Regions from separate parts of the Paenibacillus sp. sgz302191 genome, predicted to be linked through region 1. Evidence: riboswitches for the same ligand, from Rfam matches in the RefSeq annotation. Region 1 holds a riboswitch; each other region holds the start of a gene.
What was found. Region 1 has a riboswitch for cyclic di-GMP ahead of AC3G2T_RS00205 (EAL domain-containing protein). Riboswitches for the same ligand answer to the same signal wherever they lie in the genome.
Positions count from the first base shown of each region.

Region 2: linked by a shared signal. The riboswitch ahead of AC3G2T_RS16020 (S-layer homology domain-containing protein) and the one ahead of AC3G2T_RS00205 (EAL domain-containing protein) in region 1 are both predicted to bind cyclic di-GMP.
Region 3: linked by a shared signal. The riboswitch ahead of AC3G2T_RS22665 (non-ribosomal peptide synthetase) and the one ahead of AC3G2T_RS00205 (EAL domain-containing protein) in region 1 are both predicted to bind cyclic di-GMP.
Region 4: linked by a shared signal. The riboswitch ahead of AC3G2T_RS34995 (CpaB family protein) and the one ahead of AC3G2T_RS00205 (EAL domain-containing protein) in region 1 are both predicted to bind cyclic di-GMP.

Region 1 covers NZ_JBYLHY010000001.1:39,655-44,347, forward strand. The annotation lists gene AC3G2T_RS00175 (LLM class flavin-dependent oxidoreductase) at 1-125, shown strand, start outside; gene AC3G2T_RS00180 (hypothetical protein) at 160-399, opposite strand; gene AC3G2T_RS00185 (hypothetical protein) at 404-715, opposite strand; gene infC (translation initiation factor IF-3) at 870-1,343, shown strand; gene AC3G2T_RS00195 (MDR family MFS transporter) at 1,535-3,043, shown strand; gene AC3G2T_RS00200 (hypothetical protein) at 2,993-3,352, opposite strand; cyclic di-GMP riboswitch class I at 3,368-3,460, shown strand; gene AC3G2T_RS00205 (EAL domain-containing protein) at 3,548-4,693, shown strand, end outside.
Region 2 covers NZ_JBYLHY010000009.1:293,935-298,627, reverse strand. The annotation lists gene AC3G2T_RS16030 (hypothetical protein) at 425-547, shown strand; gene AC3G2T_RS16025 (amidohydrolase family protein) at 614-1,972, opposite strand; cyclic di-GMP riboswitch class I at 2,264-2,375, shown strand; gene AC3G2T_RS16020 (S-layer homology domain-containing protein) at 2,431-2,976, shown strand; gene AC3G2T_RS16015 (hypothetical protein) at 3,536-3,736, shown strand; gene AC3G2T_RS16010 (metal-dependent hydrolase) at 3,815-4,693, opposite strand, start outside.
Region 3 covers NZ_JBYLHY010000016.1:150,845-155,537, forward strand. The annotation lists gene AC3G2T_RS22665 (non-ribosomal peptide synthetase) at 1-2,368, opposite strand, end outside; cyclic di-GMP riboswitch class I at 2,466-2,554, opposite strand; gene AC3G2T_RS22670 (aldo/keto reductase) at 2,839-3,849, opposite strand; gene AC3G2T_RS22675 (FUSC family protein) at 4,058-4,693, opposite strand, start outside.
Region 4 covers NZ_JBYLHY010000042.1:23,471-28,163, forward strand. The annotation lists gene AC3G2T_RS34985 (ATPase, T2SS/T4P/T4SS family) at 1-23, opposite strand, end outside; gene AC3G2T_RS34990 (CpaE/TadZ family protein) at 20-1,516, opposite strand; gene AC3G2T_RS34995 (CpaB family protein) at 1,513-2,133, opposite strand; gene AC3G2T_RS35000 (hypothetical protein) at 2,341-2,544, shown strand; cyclic di-GMP riboswitch class I at 2,613-2,704, opposite strand; gene AC3G2T_RS35005 (S-layer homology domain-containing protein) at 2,982-4,097, shown strand; gene AC3G2T_RS35010 (glycoside hydrolase family 78 protein) at 4,103-4,693, shown strand, end outside.

The sequences.
Region 1 (4,693 bases):
ATCGGCTGCTCGCTTTGGCGGCAGACTACCAGGTGGACGAAGTGATGGTCGTGGCGGCAGGGTTTCACTTTGAAACGAGGCTGCGTACTTGCGAGCTGCTGGCAAGAGCGTTCCAATTGGTATGATCGCCGATGCCGCGTCCGGTCCCGGGAGTCAGTCTCAGGAGCTTGCCCGAAGGAGTTGTTTTTGTGCAAACCCAAAGAATAATGACTGCCTTTTAAGCCGCTCGCGCTGCATAGAATCTGTCATTTCGCATAAGCACACCGAGTCGCGTTTCGTCCGGCACCGCCCTAGCGGCTGCTCTTTTTCGGTCCGTTTGTTGATCTCGCCGGTTACGACAAAAGCGAGTTCTTCGTTGCCGAACAGCGAGAGCACGCCGAGGAGCGTTTCGTCGGGCACTGTCCTAGCGGCCGCTTTTTTTGGGCCTTTTGGCGATCTCGCCGGTTACGACAAAGGCGAGTTCTTCGTTGCCGAACAGCGAGAGCACGCCGAGCAGCGTTTCGTCCGGCACTTCGCCGGCTTCTTCCTTGGGGACGGTCAGCTCAAGAGCTTGCTGCAGCAGGACGTTGTCCGTTTGATCGGGGTAGGCCTGACGGTACAATTCGGCTGGGTCAAGGCCGCGGTTGACGCACCATTGGGCGAATACGAGAATCATCATCTGCTCATCGCGCTGATAATTGCGGATAATTTGTTGTTCGAGATCTTTTTGGCTCATAGCGGTTGGACATCTCCTTAGAGTTTTGCGTCAGCAAAACTTTCTTCGTAAGCATTGGCTTCGAGTTTTGCATAGCACAACTTTCTTAGTAAGCATAGGCTTGGATTTTTACGTTAGCTGGGTTCATTATAGCGAAAGAACAGGGGCATTCACAATGATCAAAAATGAAAAAATTAAAGCTTCCGAGGTGTGGCTCACCGGTGTTAACGGAGAGGATCTGGGTGTGGTCCCTACAACGGAAGCGCTCGCGCTGGCCAGGAAGCTGAAGGTCGATCTGATCTGCACGTCGCTGATGAGCAGCCCTCCGCCGTGCAAGCTGGCCGGAGCGGGCCAGGCGAAACAGGAGGCGCTGCAGGAAAAGCAGCAGGCGCGCAAACAGGAGCAGGGGGCGAAGGTGAAGGAAATCCGGCTCACACCGCAGATCGAGGATCACGACCTGGAGACGAAAAAACGGCAGGCGGAGCGCATTCTCGGGGCCGGCGATGCCGTTCAGTTCGTCGTGCGCATCCAGGGCAAGGAAGGAGCGGCTGCGAAAGCGCTGCTTCAAGATTTGCGAGCGCTCGGGCGCCCACGGACGGGCATCCAGCTCAGCGGCAAGCAGGCGGCGGTGCAGGTCGATCCGCTTTGACGAAAGCCCGCATTCTATACAAACCGTGTTACAGTCCACGGCGCATCCATGCGCCGTTGGCTGCAGCACGGTTTTTTTATCCGTAAATCCGCCTCGGGATGGAGGCGGTGATGCATCCGCGGCCGGTTTCAGCAAGCTTGAAAAGCGCTTATGATGGCAATAGTTAAGGAATAGAAGAGAGGTATTGAACAATGAAGGAAAATAACAGATCACTCGTGCTGATCGGCCTGCTTCTCGGGCTTATTTTTGCCGAGCTGGACGAAACGGTCGTATCGACGGCTATGCCGACGATCATCCGCGAGCTGCAAGGATTGTCGCTTTACGGCTGGGTGGCGGGGGTATACATGCTTGCCGTGACCATATTTATGCCCATTTTAGGAAAGCTGGCGGATTTGTACGGGCGCAAACGCGTTTATTTAAGCTGCATGGCTTTGTTTTCTCTCGGTTCCATCATTTGCGGATTTGCGGACAGCATGACCGTTCTGCTGATCGGCAGGGGAATCCAAGGAATAGGCGCCGGCGGGCTGATGCCGTTGGCATTGGTAATTATAGGCGATACGTACCCGCTGGAGCAGCGCGCCAAAATTCAGAGCCTGTTCGGGCCGATGATGATCATTCCACAACTGCTGGGACCGACGCTGGGCGGTTATTTCGTGGATCATCTTAATTGGCATTGGGTGTTCCTGATCAACATCCCGGTCGGGATACTTGCAGCGTCGGTGATATTCGTAGGAATGCGCGAATCCAAAGGGGAGGAGAAGCGGTCCATCGACTGGATGGGGGCGTCTGCGCTCGTGCTGGCGCTGCTTTCCCTTCTGCTTGCGCCGGTGCTGATCGACAATCGGGGCTTGTCCTGGTCATCTCCGCTGATCATAGGGCTGCTTGCGCTTTCGGCCCTGTTTATCGCCCTCTTTATAAGGATTGAATCCAGAACGGCGGAACCGATTATACCGCTGTCGTTGTTCCGCAACCGCAATGTGGTCGTATTGTCGCTGCTTGTGTTTATCGTAATGCTTGGATTGATGGGCGGAATAGCGGCGTTCCCGTTTTTCTCTCAGAACGTGATGGGCCTAAGTCCAACCGCTGCCGGATATTTGACGCTGGCGTTTATGGCCGGGGCGATTCCTTCGAGTATCCTGAACGGATTTCTGATTACCCGGATTCCGTACCGGAACTTGTTTATCGTCTGCTTCTTGCTGCCGATCGTCGGCGTCGGTTTGCTGTCTCAGGTTCATGCTGCGACAACGCCGCTGTACATCATTGTTACCTTTGTCCTGTTAGGACTCGGTATCGGGGCTTTATTCGGAGGAGATAACCTGATCGTTCAGGAATCCGTCGCCAAGGAGAACAGCGGCGTAGCGCTCGGAACCGTTCAGCTGTTCCAGTCGCTTGGAGCGACAATCGGATTAAGCGTCTTCGGCAGCCTGCTCGCTAACAAAATCAAAACCGGCGTTGCCGGGTTGGCCGGCCAGCTTCCTCCGGGCATGGCGGATCATATCGAGACAGGGGGAATTCCCGCGGGGATATCCGCCGATCTGGTAACGAAGATTCAAGCGGTATTTGTGAATTCGTTCCAGAGCATTTTTATCATCGCTTTAGGCTTTATGATCGCGGCTTTTGTTATCTGCTGGTTTCTGAAGAAGGAAGTGTTATCGAAAAAAGAAGCCGAAGCCGTTCCCGCCGCCGAGCTGCAAGCCTGACCATTCGGCAAAATAGAGGTCTGACTGGGTCTGACTGCCGGCTTGCAGCGCCGAGGGCGCTTTGAAGAAGAGGTTCTGATTAGCTTGTGACAATAGGCTAAGGAAGGCCTCTTTTTCCTTTAACGAAAAGGGGGCGTTCATAGCTCCTCCGTTGTCGGATTTTGGCGGATTGTCGGCGGGGGGGCCGAAAAGTAAGCAGCCATCCGAGGAGCCGATAGCACCAGATATTTCATAATTAAGGATTTTATTGACGAAATTTGGTGATACGTGATATAAAATAACTAGGAACTTAGACCTATCATTCACCAATTTAAATATTTCTTAAAGAGATAAAGGCAAACTTGGCGAAAGCCAAGGACGCAAAGCTATAGGGGCTACACGAAAAGGATTCACATCGTATGCCAGCCAGTTTCCGCTTTAGGCCGCTGAGAAGGAACCTTAAAGCAAGGTTTCTTTTTTTTTTGGTCGTTTATGACGGACTAACAAGATAATGAGGTGTGCTTCATGATCGCTTATTTAGTGTCCATACTCCTGTACATAGTACCAATTCTCTTGTTGCTCTACATGATGATCGAAATTTATCAGCGAAACCGGTACAACGGGCTGAATAAAATCGCGGCCTGTTTTTTCCTTGCCACCATGCTGTTTTTCATCGGGAATTTGCTGTTCAGTATCGCCCCGATCCAATACGCGGGCCGAATCGCGCTGCTGCTGTTTTATTTTCCGGCTTTCATCATCATGTGTCTGACGATGCATTTTTGCTTCAGGCTGACGGAGGGATTTCAATCGACTCCGCGGCCGGTTATGACGGCGATCTGCTACAGCCCGTTGGTTCCGGCCTCGCTGGTGTTTTTTCCGCCTCCATGGATAACGGTTCATTTCGTCCAGAACGGCATTTGGAAATACCAGGAACCCGGTGCAGGCCTAACAGCATTGATGCTGGGCAGCACGCTGTATACGGCCGTTGTTTGCATCGTCATCGTGACCGCAGGGTTCAGGTTCGTAAATCAATACGATTTGAACTTGAAGCGAAAGCAGATGCGCACGGTTTTGCTTGGCCTCCTTTTTTCGTTTGTTTGGGCGATAGCGTTTATATTCTTTAAAATGCCGGCTGTTATGCCAAGCGGCGTCAATTTTCCGGCATTAAGCAGTTTCGCGCTCATTATCTTCACTTTTTTCCTCAGATATGCCATGATCAAATATGATTTCCTGCCTTCCCTGGAACGGAAGTATCAGGCTCTGTACGAAATGTCGCCGTTAACGATGATCATTACGGACCAGGATGGAATTATTAAAGAGGCGAATCCGCAAGCGGCGCTGCTTTTTGAATGCACGCAGAAGGAATTGCTTCTTCGCCATGCGCAGGAGTTCATTTTTCCCCAGTCCCACAAGTCCTCGCGTTCGTTCGACCAGCCGGGTTTCGGGGAAGAAACGATCCAGGGGGACTATATCGTCGTCACGCGCAAAGGGGCGAAAAAGTACGTTAAGGCCGAGAGCAAATATTTTGAGGCGCAGGGCGATCTGCTGCAGTATGTGGTGCTGCTCGACGTTACGAAAGCCAAGGCGGCCGAAGAGCAGGCCGTGTATCTCGCTTACCACGATACGCTGACAGGCCTTATGAACCGCGCTCATTTCAACAACGAGCTGGAA
Region 2 (4,693 bases), on a different contig from region 1:
ATTTGAAAATTGCAATCAACTTTATTTACTCATTAAAATACCAGCCTTTCTAAATGGAATAATATTACTCAAATACAATACCATTAATCAACTATAATTTCAATATATTACCTATATTAAACCACTTTATGGAAGTTCAATTGATTAATTTCATTAAGGGATTATGACGATTTTGATAATCTCACCAAAGGGGTGATTCCTATGAAGTTTGAATTTATCCAATCTAACGAATACCTGACTACCCATTTGCTCAAGAACTGCTCAACAATGCAAAAAAAACATTTCCAAGCTTCCAAAGTCACTTTCCGGATAACGGAATCAAACAAAAACTTTTGTTTGATTTATGAGGATGACGGCGTGGGATTTGAAGACAACAAAGTGCGTCGGAAGGAGAGTTGACTCATCGGGATTGGGAATCGAACAAATGAGGAGCAGAATCTTGCATGCAGGCGAACAATTGGAGGTCATCACGCAAAAAGGGCTTGGAACGAAATTCATCATTAAGATACCGAACGAGGAGGTTACGAATCATATAAAAATTAGCTAGCCAGCAGCGAATAGCGCAAATAAAAAGCCGGTTTCCAGGACTTGGAGACCGGTTTTTTTAAACAACTCAGCTTGGAGCGTCTGCAGATGTAGAGAACAGGAAATCTCTACTTTCATTTGCGATTTTACGCACGTGATCCAGGTCTGCGTGAAGAAGTTGTCCATGCCGCTTTACCGGACGACCGGAAACAAACACGGAATCAACGTTGGCCGGATTTGCAAATTGCACGACGGCACCGACCGGGTCGGAAACAGGAAACATATTCAAATCCGTCGTCCGAATGAGGATGAGGTCGGCTTCTTTTCCAGGAGTCAAGGTACCGGTTTTCCGGTCTAACCCCAAGGCCTTGGCTCCTGCCAGGGTTGCAAAATTTAATACTTGCCGAGCCTTCAAACTTAATTCGCCGGGCATGTTTTTGGAAGCTAAAATGCTCTGATTCGTTCTCGCCCGCTCCGCCTGAAGCATGAATTTCATTTGCGTAAACATGTCTCCGCCGGTTGAAGTCACCACATCCACGCCAAGGGCAGGAGTCCCGCCGTTCTCAAGAAATAACCCGGTGGCAGGATACCCGTGCCCCATCATCATTTCCACCTCGGGAGTAACGGATATCGACGCTCCTGAATCTGCGAGCATTTTGTACTCGTCATAACCCATTGTATTTGCATGAACCATATTTAAATCAGGGCCAAGCAAACCGGCTTTACATAGCTTTTCAACGGATCGGTCATCCGGCCCCCAACTGCCAAAACCAATATGCATGGAACATACCGCACCCAGTTCTCTGGCAAGCTCGATTTCCTGAACCGATGTATCCCAGTGACTAAATTCCGGTCCTCTAATGGCTAACCCCATCGTTAATAATTGATCATCGGAGGAAAAATACTGCTGTTTTACGCGGCGCACATCGTCAGTAACCATTTTTTTGCTATCACGGTTCCAATATTCGGTTTCACCGGAGGCTCCGTACGCGAACACGGCACGAATGCCGGAATGCTGCAAGCCGCGAATCAATTCGTCCGCATGATCGGGAGAATAAATCATCGTCCAATCCAAAAGAGTGGTTACGCCGGCATTGAGCGCTTCCAAAGCTCCCAACAGGTTAGCGGCATAACAATCCGCGGGCCGCAGCCTGCTTCCAAACCCGCCATAATAAATGTTTTGCAAATAGGTAGGCAACGACCAGTCGGTGCCTATAGTTCGCACCAAAGATTCCCAAACGTGCCGATGGGTATCCACCAATCCCGGCATGACAATCATATCCGTTGCGTCGACCATTTCACAATCCGATACTTCGAGATCTTCTTGAATCGTTGCAATGACAGAGTCTTCTACTAAAATGTCCGCTTTCTTAAAATCCCCTAAAGATTTGTCCATCGTCAAAACGCAGCCGTTTTTAATTAAGTAACGTCTACTCAACCTTCCCATCTCCTTTGACAAATGAATGGATTTTACAAAAGTGATGATGAAAAACGAATTTACATCTAATGCTTACAAAGAAAATATTACATAATTTAACATATTTGGTCAAGACTTAATTATGACACTTGCTCAAACGTAGCTCTAAGCTATGATGAAGAAAGAAAAAGATCGGCGCGTGTTCAAGTAGGTGCAAGAAATAAATATTTTGTGGAAATATGTTAGATTATGGGTTAATATGGGACTTGTATTAAATCTTATGTACTATTTTTATAGTTTTAAATGCCTATGAACCAACTGAACACGAAAAGGCAAACCTGTTCGAAAGACAGGGACGCAAAGCCACGGGCCTACTTCTACGAGGGATATGTCGTAAGACATTTTTCGGAGAAACGGCAGCCGGGTTGCCGAAATCGGTTGGTTTTTTGATTTGAGAAAAGTAAATTCATTCCTTTGGGGGTATACAAATGAAAGTATATTGGATTGCATCACTAGTAACTGCCGCACTACTCGGAACTTCCATTCACGCTGCCGGGGCCGATTCTACCACTGCTGCGCCGGGAACAAAAGCGATAACTACCGCCGGTACGGCTTCCACAGGCAGCTTCAGCGACACGAAAGGACATTGGGCGGAAACGACCATCGCTGGAGCCATTCAAAAAGGCTATGTCGACGGCTATCAAGACCATTCTTTCAAACCGAACGAAAAAGTGACGCGCGCCGAGTTTATCAAAATGGTCGATACCGCGCTTCATCTTTCGGTTTCCGGCACCGCCAGCGGCAGTGACTGGTATTTGCCATACATTAACGCGGCGGTCACCGCGGGGATTCATGAGTGGAGCGACTTCACGAGCGGGGATTGGAATACGCCGATGACGCGTCAAGAAATGGCGCGCATAGCGGTTCGGGCGGCTACTGGCGACAAGAACTTGGATGACAAGAAGTGGATGTACCTTGCGACGAAAGCCGGGCTGATCACCGGCCTGGACGATAGCGGCACACTAGATCGATGAGGTTTATTTTGTTTGCTTCGATGATGAGAATTTTGATATATATCGTAATAAGCTCGATAAGTATTAGGAAAATTTCCCACTAGCTGCAGTGAAGTCTTTTTTTTTGAATTACAGGAGTTGATCTAAAAATGGAGGATGCCCTACCACTTCAACCAAACGATATTAACGACGATCTGGCTCTTTCAATTGTAAGGGCCGTCCTAGATGACTTACAGGGTAGATACGGACTTGATCGAATGATTCTAGGTGGTTCTGACCGAGACGATCAAGAGACCCTCATTTCCATGTTTGAGCATTGGAGGAAATTGGTTTCCCAAAAGCTTTATTTATAGGGATTGATCACGGAAGAATTTAAAGCAAAGACCATTTGATTTGTTAAAAATATGCCATTCTATATTCCCGTTAACATAATCAAATTCCCATGTAAATTCGATCATTTTTCTCCATAAACTTCTTTCTACCTTCACTAATCTCACTGAATACTCATACGGGTCAAAATTTATAAAATTTAATTCGTCCCATTTTTTTCAATTTCATGGAATTTTTCTTAAGAGGTGCTGTGGGGGAAGGTTACGTTCAGCAGGATCACCGCGAGGCGATAGCGCAAGCGCTGCACGAAGCGGGCGACGACTGTGACGCTTGCGTGCTCATTCTGAGCAATGTGCGTGAGAAATATCAAGTATGGAACGGCGTGAAGATTCCTTTCGACGATGCCGAGGTTGCGAGAGAAATCATAGCAGGCATGCGAGCTTATGAATAGTTCTCATGCGCAAGCCGGGCGGCTTCAGACTGCAGTCCAGAGTTTACGACCCTGGACAGTTACAATAGGAAACTTGAGTTAGTCGTGTCTTATAACTTTAATCCACTTGTCATTAATAAATTGAAATACTTCCATCTGATCTGGGCTACCGGCATAAATAAACTTTCCTTGTGGAGTATTTTTGTAGTAAAGTACCGGTAAATATTTTTCATTATCCAAAGTGCTCTCCCGGTAGATCGTACTATAAGCTTCTTTTACAATTCCCGGTTTCGAAAAGATAACATTAAATTGTGTGTCTACGGCATTTCCGAATAGCGACACCGTCCCCTTGATAACCCTATATTCTCCTACAACATCAAATGACCAATATAGCCAATTCATCGGATTGTACTTATTAAATAAATTCGTTGTTCGAGGACTAACCTGATATTGAGTAGAAGTTTGATCTTCGTATAGTGTCCTTATCATTGCATCGGTGTTCCATTTGGAATAACTCCTTAATCCCAGATAGCCAAATACAAAGACCAATAGCAAATACAACATTCTCTTGCCTCCGGGTCTAAACAATACAAAGAGCAGTCCTATTAAAAGTGGCACCCATATCCAAGGATCTCCCAGATAGATAATATTCGCACTAAAACCTTCAACATATAATGGGTATAGTAAAGGGGTTTCATGCCCAAGATAGTCCATGAATAAGTGCCCAGTAATTAATGCGGCAATGAATGAAAACCATAACTTAATAAAATTGTATTGCTTCAAAAAGCCGTAAGCAAGGACTGTAAAGGGGAGAAGATAAATGGGAGCGAATATAATCGAATGGCTCCATAACAGAACAGTACGATACCCAAACAAATCAGGCAGGATCCCCACGATACTGCCTGATGTCACAATAAAGACTGCATTATATTTGGTTAAGGCCAGACCAGACTTACTAAGTAAAAGATATACAATAAT
Region 3 (4,693 bases), on a different contig from region 1:
CCAGAATGTAAATCCGGGTATTGTCAATCGGCTTGCCGATCGGTACCGACGCATTGCCCATATCCTCTTCCCGGTACATCCACGCAGTTGCAATTACGCTGGATTCGCTCGGTCCATAGGCGTTCATATACGCCACGCTGTCCTTCCACCGCATGACCAGCTCTTTCGTGATTGCCGATCCGCCCGTCACCAGCTTTTTCAGCGCCGGCAGCCTGCCTGGTTCAATCCCCGCCAGATAAGTAGGCGGAAGCAGCGCAATTGTCATTTGGTTTTCGTCAATGAAGCGTACAAATTCATTCAGATTGTTAATCGTATCGCGCGAAATCAGATAAAGTGTGCCGCCTCCCAGCAAAATCACGAACATTTCCCAGACCGAGGCGTCAAACGAACTGCTGGCAAACTGCAGCATCCGGTCCGATTCGTTCACTCCCCATTTTTCAAGGAAGAAATGCTGGAGGTTGAGCACTCCCCGGTGCTCCACCATCACCCCTTTGGGTTTCCCGGTAGATCCCGAGGTATAGATGATATAGGCCAGGTCCTGCGGCTTGTTAACAGGCTCCGGATTGGCGCCGTCGGCCGGGTCTGTACACTGAAGACTTTCGCCATCCAAATCCATGATCGGGCCCCGGTAGTCGAGCTTGTCCCGGTAATGCTTTTGCGTCAGCAGTATAGAGGCACCGCTGTCTTCCAGCATATAGCGAATCCGTTCCTCCGGATAGTTTGGATCTATCGGCACGTACGCGCCGCCCGCTTTGAGCGTTCCCAGGATGCCAACGACCATTTCGATAGATCGTTCCACTATGATGGCGACGATATCGTCCGGCTTCACTCCCCGCCCCCTCAACACCTTGGCCAGCCGGTTCGCCTGTTCGTTCAGTTCCCGGTAGGTTAAGGTTTGCTGCCCGAAGACCAATGCCGGATGCTCCGCTCTTTGCTCCGCCCGCTCCTCAAACAGTCCATGGATCGTTTGCTCCTTCGGATATTCCGTCTTCGTCCGATTGAAACCGTCAAGCAGCACGCCTCTCTCTTCCTCCGGCACGACCTCGATCTGCGAAATGGGAGTTTCACTTTGTTCCATGACTTGAGTGAATAAATAATCAAAGTGGCGGATGACGTTTTCTATAGGGATGAGCTTTTCAAACACCTGTATCTGATAGTCAAAATTTACGGCTACATCCGCTTCTCCTTCTTGTCCCCATATCAGAAGTGTAAGCGCATTCCTTTCGTGATGATGCGGCATGCTTACGATCCGGCACGCTGCGCCGTTAAACGATTCTCTCGTTTCCTGTTCTTCAAAAGAAAGCGATATATCAAACAAATTTCCTTTTTCGTGGACATCCTCGTAAACCGCCCGATAAATTTCGCCGAAAGATATTTTCTGATGCCGATAGCACTGCATAAGCTCACGCTTGATGAACTTTATCAGTTCTTTGAAGCTTATATCCTGCTCGGGACTTATCCGAAGCGGCAGCACATTGGCGAAGTGTCCCACGGTCTGCTTATACTGCGCTTTGCCCCGGTTAAAAACCGGGACGCCGATCACCATTTCGTTTCGATTGCAAACCCTGCTGAAGTAAAGGAACAGTATGCCTAAAAAGTAGTGGAACGACGAACAACCTTCCTCCTTACAAAATTCAACCATTTGATCGTACAATGCCTTGTTTATTGTTAAAGTTTCCCTATTGCTCCAAACAGAATCGCCGTAATCATCATCCGTGTTCAAACCTCTGCTTAGCAAAGGCTCGGGAACGGTTCGATATTTGCTCTGCCAGAACTTCCTATCCTTCAAAAAGGCTGAAGAATTCAAATAATTCTGGTTGTCAGAGATAAAATCGGTATAGGAATAGGAAGGTCTGTTCATTTCCCCAATTCCTTGAGCCAATTCATTGTAATTTTCAAACATTTGACTGATGAGGAGGGCAAACCCCCATCCATCAATGATCATATGATGAACTTTAAGTAAAATGAAATATACACCCGGTTCGCCTTGTAATAATTCAAATCGAAAATAATTGTCCTTCGGTTGAAAAATTTTCAAAAACTCTTTTTTCATCCAATCCAGGCAAAAGGAATTCGGATCTTTCTTCCCCGAAAAATCATGAAACGGAGCTTCATAGTCGATTTCCGGCAGGATTGTTAAATAGGGCTCGCCCTTTTTATCAATAAGACGAGTTCTGAGAGAATCATTCTGCCTGATTAACAACTGAATGGACTTCTTAAAGATAGCCGTATCCAGTTTTCCTTTAACCTCAATGTACCCGCCAAGGTTGTAAATAGGTTTTCCAGGGTGCATACTTTGCTCGAGCCATATATCTTTCTGATAGGAACTTAACGGATACTCCTCGATACCTATCACGCTTGTTTCCATAACGTTTCCCCCTGTTCTCCGAATGATTTTTCGCTGCAATAAAAAAAGCCTGTTCCCATAGTTAAGAAGAACAGACGACAAATTTCGCCCAGTTTCCTTCGGCAACCTGGCAATCATGGCTGTTTATCCAGCTTTAGACCCATGGCTTTGTGTCCACCACTTTCGAGGTGTTTACGATTAACGGGAAATAACATAAGTATGTTGTTTTACATCCTTACCAGAAACTTGGCTTCATCCATTTACATAAACGGCCCCCTCCCATAGTTTTATACAGCCTTCCGGTATTCGCCGAGACTTCTGCACAACTTTAGCGGCTTAATTCCGTTAGCATGATGAATCCGCGATCCGCTTAGTTCGCTGTTCTTAGATCGATATACCTATGGAATTAATTGTATTATCTAAAAAATATCGAATTTTGTCAATAAATTCTAAGTTTTTAATAAAATTCATGATAAGTATATTGGTCACAATTACTTCGATCTCAGCACTTGGTTGGAAATGCTGCTGACCATCTCAATCTCTCCGGCTGTCAAGGTAAACTGCATCGCCTTCACATTTTCCTCGGCATGAGTTACTTTTGAAGCCCCAGGTATCGCAAATACGTTCTCTCCGTGGGCATTAATCAACCAATTCAAGGCAATCTGCGTTGGCGTTGCGTTATATTGTTGAGCCAACTGTTCCAACGTTTCAATCAGCGGCTTTGATTTCTGCAAGCCCGACTCCCGGAATGCCGCTGTCCACTTGCGCGGACCCGTGATCGACTTGACCAAGGATGGATTTTTGTGAAATTTGCCGCTTAAGATCCCTTGCATTAATGGGGAGTAGGCGATGATCGCCACGCCGAGTTCTTTAGCCGTATCCAAAATTCCGTTCTGTTCAATTCTCCGGTCGAGCAGGCTATATTTCACTTGATTCGAAACTAAACGAAGGCCATGCTCGCGCAGCACGCGATCGGCCTCGCGCATTTGTTGCGCGGAAAAGTTGCTTACACCCACATATTTAATCTTCCCTTGCTCGACTAAACTAGCCATAGAATTCATCATGGCGGCAACCGAAGCAAAGGAGTAAGGAGAATGCACCTGATAAAGGTGAATCGTCCGGTGATCCAACTGGCGGATACGTTCATCAATCGTTGCCGTGATGCTGCCTGCGGTGCGAAAAGCCGGCCACCATTTCGTAGCGATATTCGCCTGTGCCGCGAGCGTTCCGCCAATCTCATTCAGCGTGCCGGCAAGTAGCTGCTCAGACTGTCCGCCACCGTACGCTTCAGCAGTATCGAACCAATTAATTCCACCTTCCAAGCTGGTCTGAACAATTTGCCTTATATCCTCTCTCCGCAGCGCCGGCCAGAATTTCCCGACGAGCCCTTTTCCGTTGCTGAACTGCCAGCATCCAAGCCCCAGCGGTGACAGCTTTAAATCCGAGTTGCCCAGCTTGCGTAATTGCAATGAAGCTGCCGTAGTTACTGTTTTCTCATCCATGATGCTTCCACCATCTCCCGTAAAATAATGTGTAGAGTTTTTTATAAAATATATGGAAAAACCACCTTCAGAATCCTTTTTTGTTATATCGGTTAAAAAATGGCGATTTATTAACAAAATGTGCTTTATACCATATGATTAACCAAGTTTTTCCATACGGGCGCAAAAAACCGCTGCCCCTTTTCGGGGACAACGGCTCCTCATTTTGCTACTTCAATTTTATGCTTTTCAGCAGCGCATCGATCGGTTCCTTCTCGTCCGTATCTCCGCGATGGTAATGTTCCACAAGCTTGTCCAGCCGCGCTACCTGATGGCCGTAATCGTACATGGCGGCCGCCACGACCGAATGCCGCAGCATACCTCCCGGCCCTTCGGAAAACTGCTCGATGATCGTCGACATAAAACGTTCGCTCTCCGCCTCCATCTCCAGCCCTTCGGAGCTGTCCGCCTTCAGTTTATCATCGAACTTCAGCAGCACGTGCTCGTGGAATTTGATCAACTTCTCCAGATGGCCGTCAAAAAACGCATCGGTTTGCGGTGTGCGCGCCGCCTGAAAATAATGCTCCTCCACGGCGTCCAAAACCTCAAATCCTTTGTAAATGGCGCGCAGCATTTGCTTGTAGATGACTAATTGGCGAATGCGGCTGAAACCGGCGCGCTTAAGCTTTTTAACTTCCTCTTCCATAAGCTTGTATTTATTCGCCAGCGACTGCACAGCCCCCTGCAAACTGTCTTTTTCGTTGCGAAATACGTTCTCCTTCATTTCATCGGAGATAACCGTCCGCAGCAGCAGCGAAAGTTTGTTGAAAACGCTATGGATCTGCGCGGCAAACTGCTCCTTCGG
Region 4 (4,693 bases), on a different contig from region 1:
AAAGTAGTCATACCCTCGTTCATGATGATTGCACCCTCCTCTTGAAGAATTTGTCAAGTACTTTACCAAGGAATCTTTTATTCTCGTCCTCTTCATTAAATGCCGGGTCTAGTTGTTTCATTGCCTCGATATATGGTTTCCCAATTTTCCTGCATAATTTGTGAAGAGGCTCATAGTTGGTCAGAATAAGCGGCTTTGCTTCTTCGGTAGATCGAGTAAATTCTTTACTCCGAGCGAGACGGCCAATCGGTTTTTTTTGGACCGCTTCTTGAACTAAAGAATCGTTCACCTTACCTCCTTCCACTAATTGATTCAGGATAATATCAACTTTATCTAAGGTAATTTCTCCTTGGACAAAGAGGTTCATATATGCCCTGGTGTGAACGAGCTTAGAGGAATCTGTAGTGATTGGAATGATAACCCGGTTGCAATAGCTTAAGAGTTGTATTCCAGCTGCCGCCGTAAGATCAGTATGCATATCAATTATGACGACATCGAACATCTGCCGAACTGTCTTGAGCAGCGTAATAAAGAACAGTTCCGAAAAGTCGCCCTGTGTTACAACATCGGGGTTTCCGACAAGTACCTTGATGCCGTGCCGTTCTACGAATATACTATCCAGCGTTTCAGCCGTAAGGTCTTTGTTCAAATAGGCTTGATAGGCGTCATATAGCGTCCTTCCCTTCGGATACCCGATATTCAGGTAATCTGCTATATCAGGGTTGACCAAGTTTAAGTCCATCAGCAGCACTTTCATATGCTGTCCGAGGTATATCGCCTGATTTAGAGCGAGGGTTGTTTTCCCATTTGAACCTACGCACCAATAACCGACAGCATGATTGAGAAAGCGGCTCCGGTCCTTGTCCACGACCCCCGTTCTAATTGTTGATGAAACTTCTTGCTGCCCGTTTTCTTTTGCTAAGTTATTACGTTCCTTGATCGTCTTGATAATGTTCTTTGAATCATCCGGCTCTATCGCCTCCTGCGCGCTCGATTTAGCTTGCGTGCTTACCTCTGTTGGGGCTGCTTCGGCTCTAGGTTTAGTATCTTCCCTCGCAACTGCTTCATGCGTCGCCGTTACTTCATTTACTGCTTCTTCTACCTCTCTCTCCGCACTCGGCATTCGCTGTTTAAGCTTTTTGAAAAATGGCGAGTCAGCGGGAGCGACTTCCTTTATTGTCTCTTCCTCTGGCGGATCAGGCTCATGAATCACTTCGGGAAGTTCAATTGCTCTTACTTGAACTGGATTATTCAGCATTTTGTCCGAGAGCTTGTCCATGAGATTTGGAAATTGTCCTGTAAACACGATAATATCGATAGAACCCTCAAGCTGTGCGACGTTTGGATAGAAGTCGATATTTTTATCAACAATAATAAGGTCCGGTATTTGCGAGGACATAGCTTCCATAAACTGGCCCAAGCTCTTGAGATTTACGGATGTTTGGTGCTCCTTCCCGATCCGATCCATGATTTTCTTATAGGTAACGTCTTTGCTGATCGAAAGAAAGATGTTCACGGTTTAGCTACTCCTTTCGGATCTGGTTCTTTCATTAATCGAATATCACCCTTTCGGGCATATGTATCAAATTTTTGCGCTTGTTCCTTCGACATTTTAACCGTAATGGCTTCTATATTAACTCTGTCGGAATCCTTTTCATCCGAGATGTCCAAGCCATCACGGTTCACCATAGCGACAATTGTCAGGTTTGTAAGAAGGGAATCTTGGAATGATTCCTTTTTCTCACGATCATAAGACTCAATAGATACTTGATCGCCCCGCTGGAGCTGCCAGGCCACAACCTCATCTTTATTAATGGCTTTTACGCCGACGATAACTTCTCCCGGTTGAATCTCTATGAGCGGTTTTAAGGCGATATCATTGCGACTCAAATATTCATCTTGGTTCATAGCTTCTTTGGCATAGGTACGATTAAAATAGCTCTCATCATCGATCATCCAGCCTTTTTTGTCTTTCACCTTCTCCATATGAAAGTAATCTTTCTTTAAAACTGAACCTTTCGGAATTTTTTTTGACGCTACCCATACCTTGGGGTAGGAATTCTGATTCACAAAATACATGGCCGAAATACCTGCTGCGATAACCCCTACAATAATCCATCTTTTATTAAACATCTAAATCCTCCGTTTACGTTTAATGGGGGTCTCTTGTCTACCAAACTACTCAAAATTCCTGTAGAATAATGGCACAAGAGAATTTATTACCAGTATATAAATCTATCAATCTACTAGTCAAGTAGTATATTAGTTTGTTAATATCTTAATCTACTAGTTGTATTGTATATTGATGGATTATATAATGAAAGGGCGAAGGTGAAAAATTTGTCAGATAAGTACCCTCTGAACATCGATGTGCGTTTCAAAAAACCACTTCAACGTAGAAAGGTCGACAAAGATATGGATATAAAGGACTCAGTTATGCAGGCCCTCGACTTATATTTCATACCTGAAATGCAGCAATTTATCGAAAAATATGGGAATGACGCCCCAAAAAAATTAGCCGCATTATTGAAAAAAGAACTATGAGATACAACATAATAAATGTTTTTGACATTAAAAAAAGCCCCAAATATGGGGCTTTTTTAGAACCCTTCTTTGGTAACCCGGCTATCATAGCATACATTTCTAATGCTTTAGACCCGTGGCTTTGCGCCCTCCCCTTTCGGGAAGTTTGCCCTTATCAGTGAAGTAAATTTTAGAATAATTAGGAAATTCGTCTTATTTACTAATGCATAAAACATATTACCACTTTATATATGTAGATGTTTGTCGAAACTTGTTGTCGAAAAATATATTTTTAGAAGTGTGTACGATCGTATGCCATTGGTACTATAATTTATTTTCAGAAAGTTATTGTTACATCATCAACTCCATTCATGGATAATACAAAAATAAAATATTAATTTACTTTTGTATTATATTATGATATATTCCATTCATCATTAACTTTAAGGAGTGACGACATGAAAAAGAAAATTTTTTTACTAGCATCTTCCATTATGATTCTGAGTGGCTGCAATAAGACGGTGATGCCCGTTGAAGCAAGCTCAGTTGATCAATTAGCTGTGGCTACCACTCTGCCCAACTTTAAGGACATTCAAGGTCACTGGGCAAAATCCGCAATAGAATTGGCAACACAGAAAGGGTATTTGGACGGCTATGAGGACGGAACATTCAGACCGGAACAAAACATAAGTCGGGCTGAATTCATGAAGATGACCGTTACCGCATTAAAGCTTGAGGTTGCCAAGTCGGGAAGTGGAGATAACTGGTATACCCCTTACATCAATGCAGCTGTGAAAGCCGGTATCCATCGATGGAACGACTTTACAACAGGTGACTGGAATACGCCAATAAGCCGCTTGGAAATGGCGAGAATTGGTGTCCGTGCTACAACGAAAAATTTGCAAAATGCGTCCGTACATATGGATGATAAATCCTTCTTGTATAATGCCACAAAAACGGGATTGATCCAGGGACTCGCCGGTGGCGAATTGGGAACGGATAAAGCGACGACACGGGCGCAGAGCGTGACAATCGTCGAGAGAGTATTGACTGCTAACAACGGTGGAAAATTGGAAATTGATAAGGCAGCAGCCAGTTTTGCAGAAATTGAATTGAGAGGCAGTAATTTTGAAACTATGTGGGGGATCCGAGTGAAAGAATTTCCCTTCACGTACCATGTCGGAGAAGGCTTTGAAATGGTAATCAATAAAGTTGTTGTTATCGATCATTCTGATCCAAACTCTATTTTTTCCAATCTCTATAATGATGGACGCATTGGAAATGGGGAAAACTCATACTCAATGGCATTCGATATCACAATGAAAAACACAACGAAGAAAGATCATTACGTTTTCTATCCTAGACAATCCATATCGATGGTCGATTTTATTGGTTCATTTACGCGGAACAACGATCTGAAACCTATATGGATGGATCAAGTTGGAGAGTATCAAGGCTGGCTGGGTTTCAATGGAAAAAAAGAAGACATTGAAAGAATATTAAAACTAGGCAACACACCCAGGGTAGATTTAAAGGTTCAGTCGGAGCATTTAAATTTTGTTATTGGGAAGTGAATTGAATGAGAAGAATATACAAGCCTATTAATTTTGTAGTACTTATCATACTGTCAATTCAACTTCTTATCCCATTGCTCGATATGCCAGCTTCTGCTTCGGCTCCACAAACAAAGAGGATTTACATTAATTTCGATAGTCTTATAGCTGACACTAGTCAAAAAGAATATGTATCCCCTGAAAGCACTAAATCTTTTACCTTTAAACTTGATGGTCAAGTGACGGGTGAAATAAAGTCTTGGAAGTTATTTGTTAATAACCTAGACAAATCGTCAAATGCTACGTTACAAGGTTATAATCTGAACATGGTTAATTTAGCGGGGCAAATTGGTGCATTATACAGCCAGGAATCTACAAATCCTGGTCACCATATATACAGGCTTCCTGACGGAAAAGGATGGGAACATACAGGAAAGTATACTCCCATAATGCAATTTGATGCTGATACTTCTACCTATGACGGAACAGGCTATTCACAATACCCGGGACTAATCCCTACGCAAGGACATGCTAGAAATAGTTCTACAATGATTGCTTATCCAGATGACTTGAGATATGACGGCTTAAAAGGTTTCTCGCCGAATTGGAATTATTAT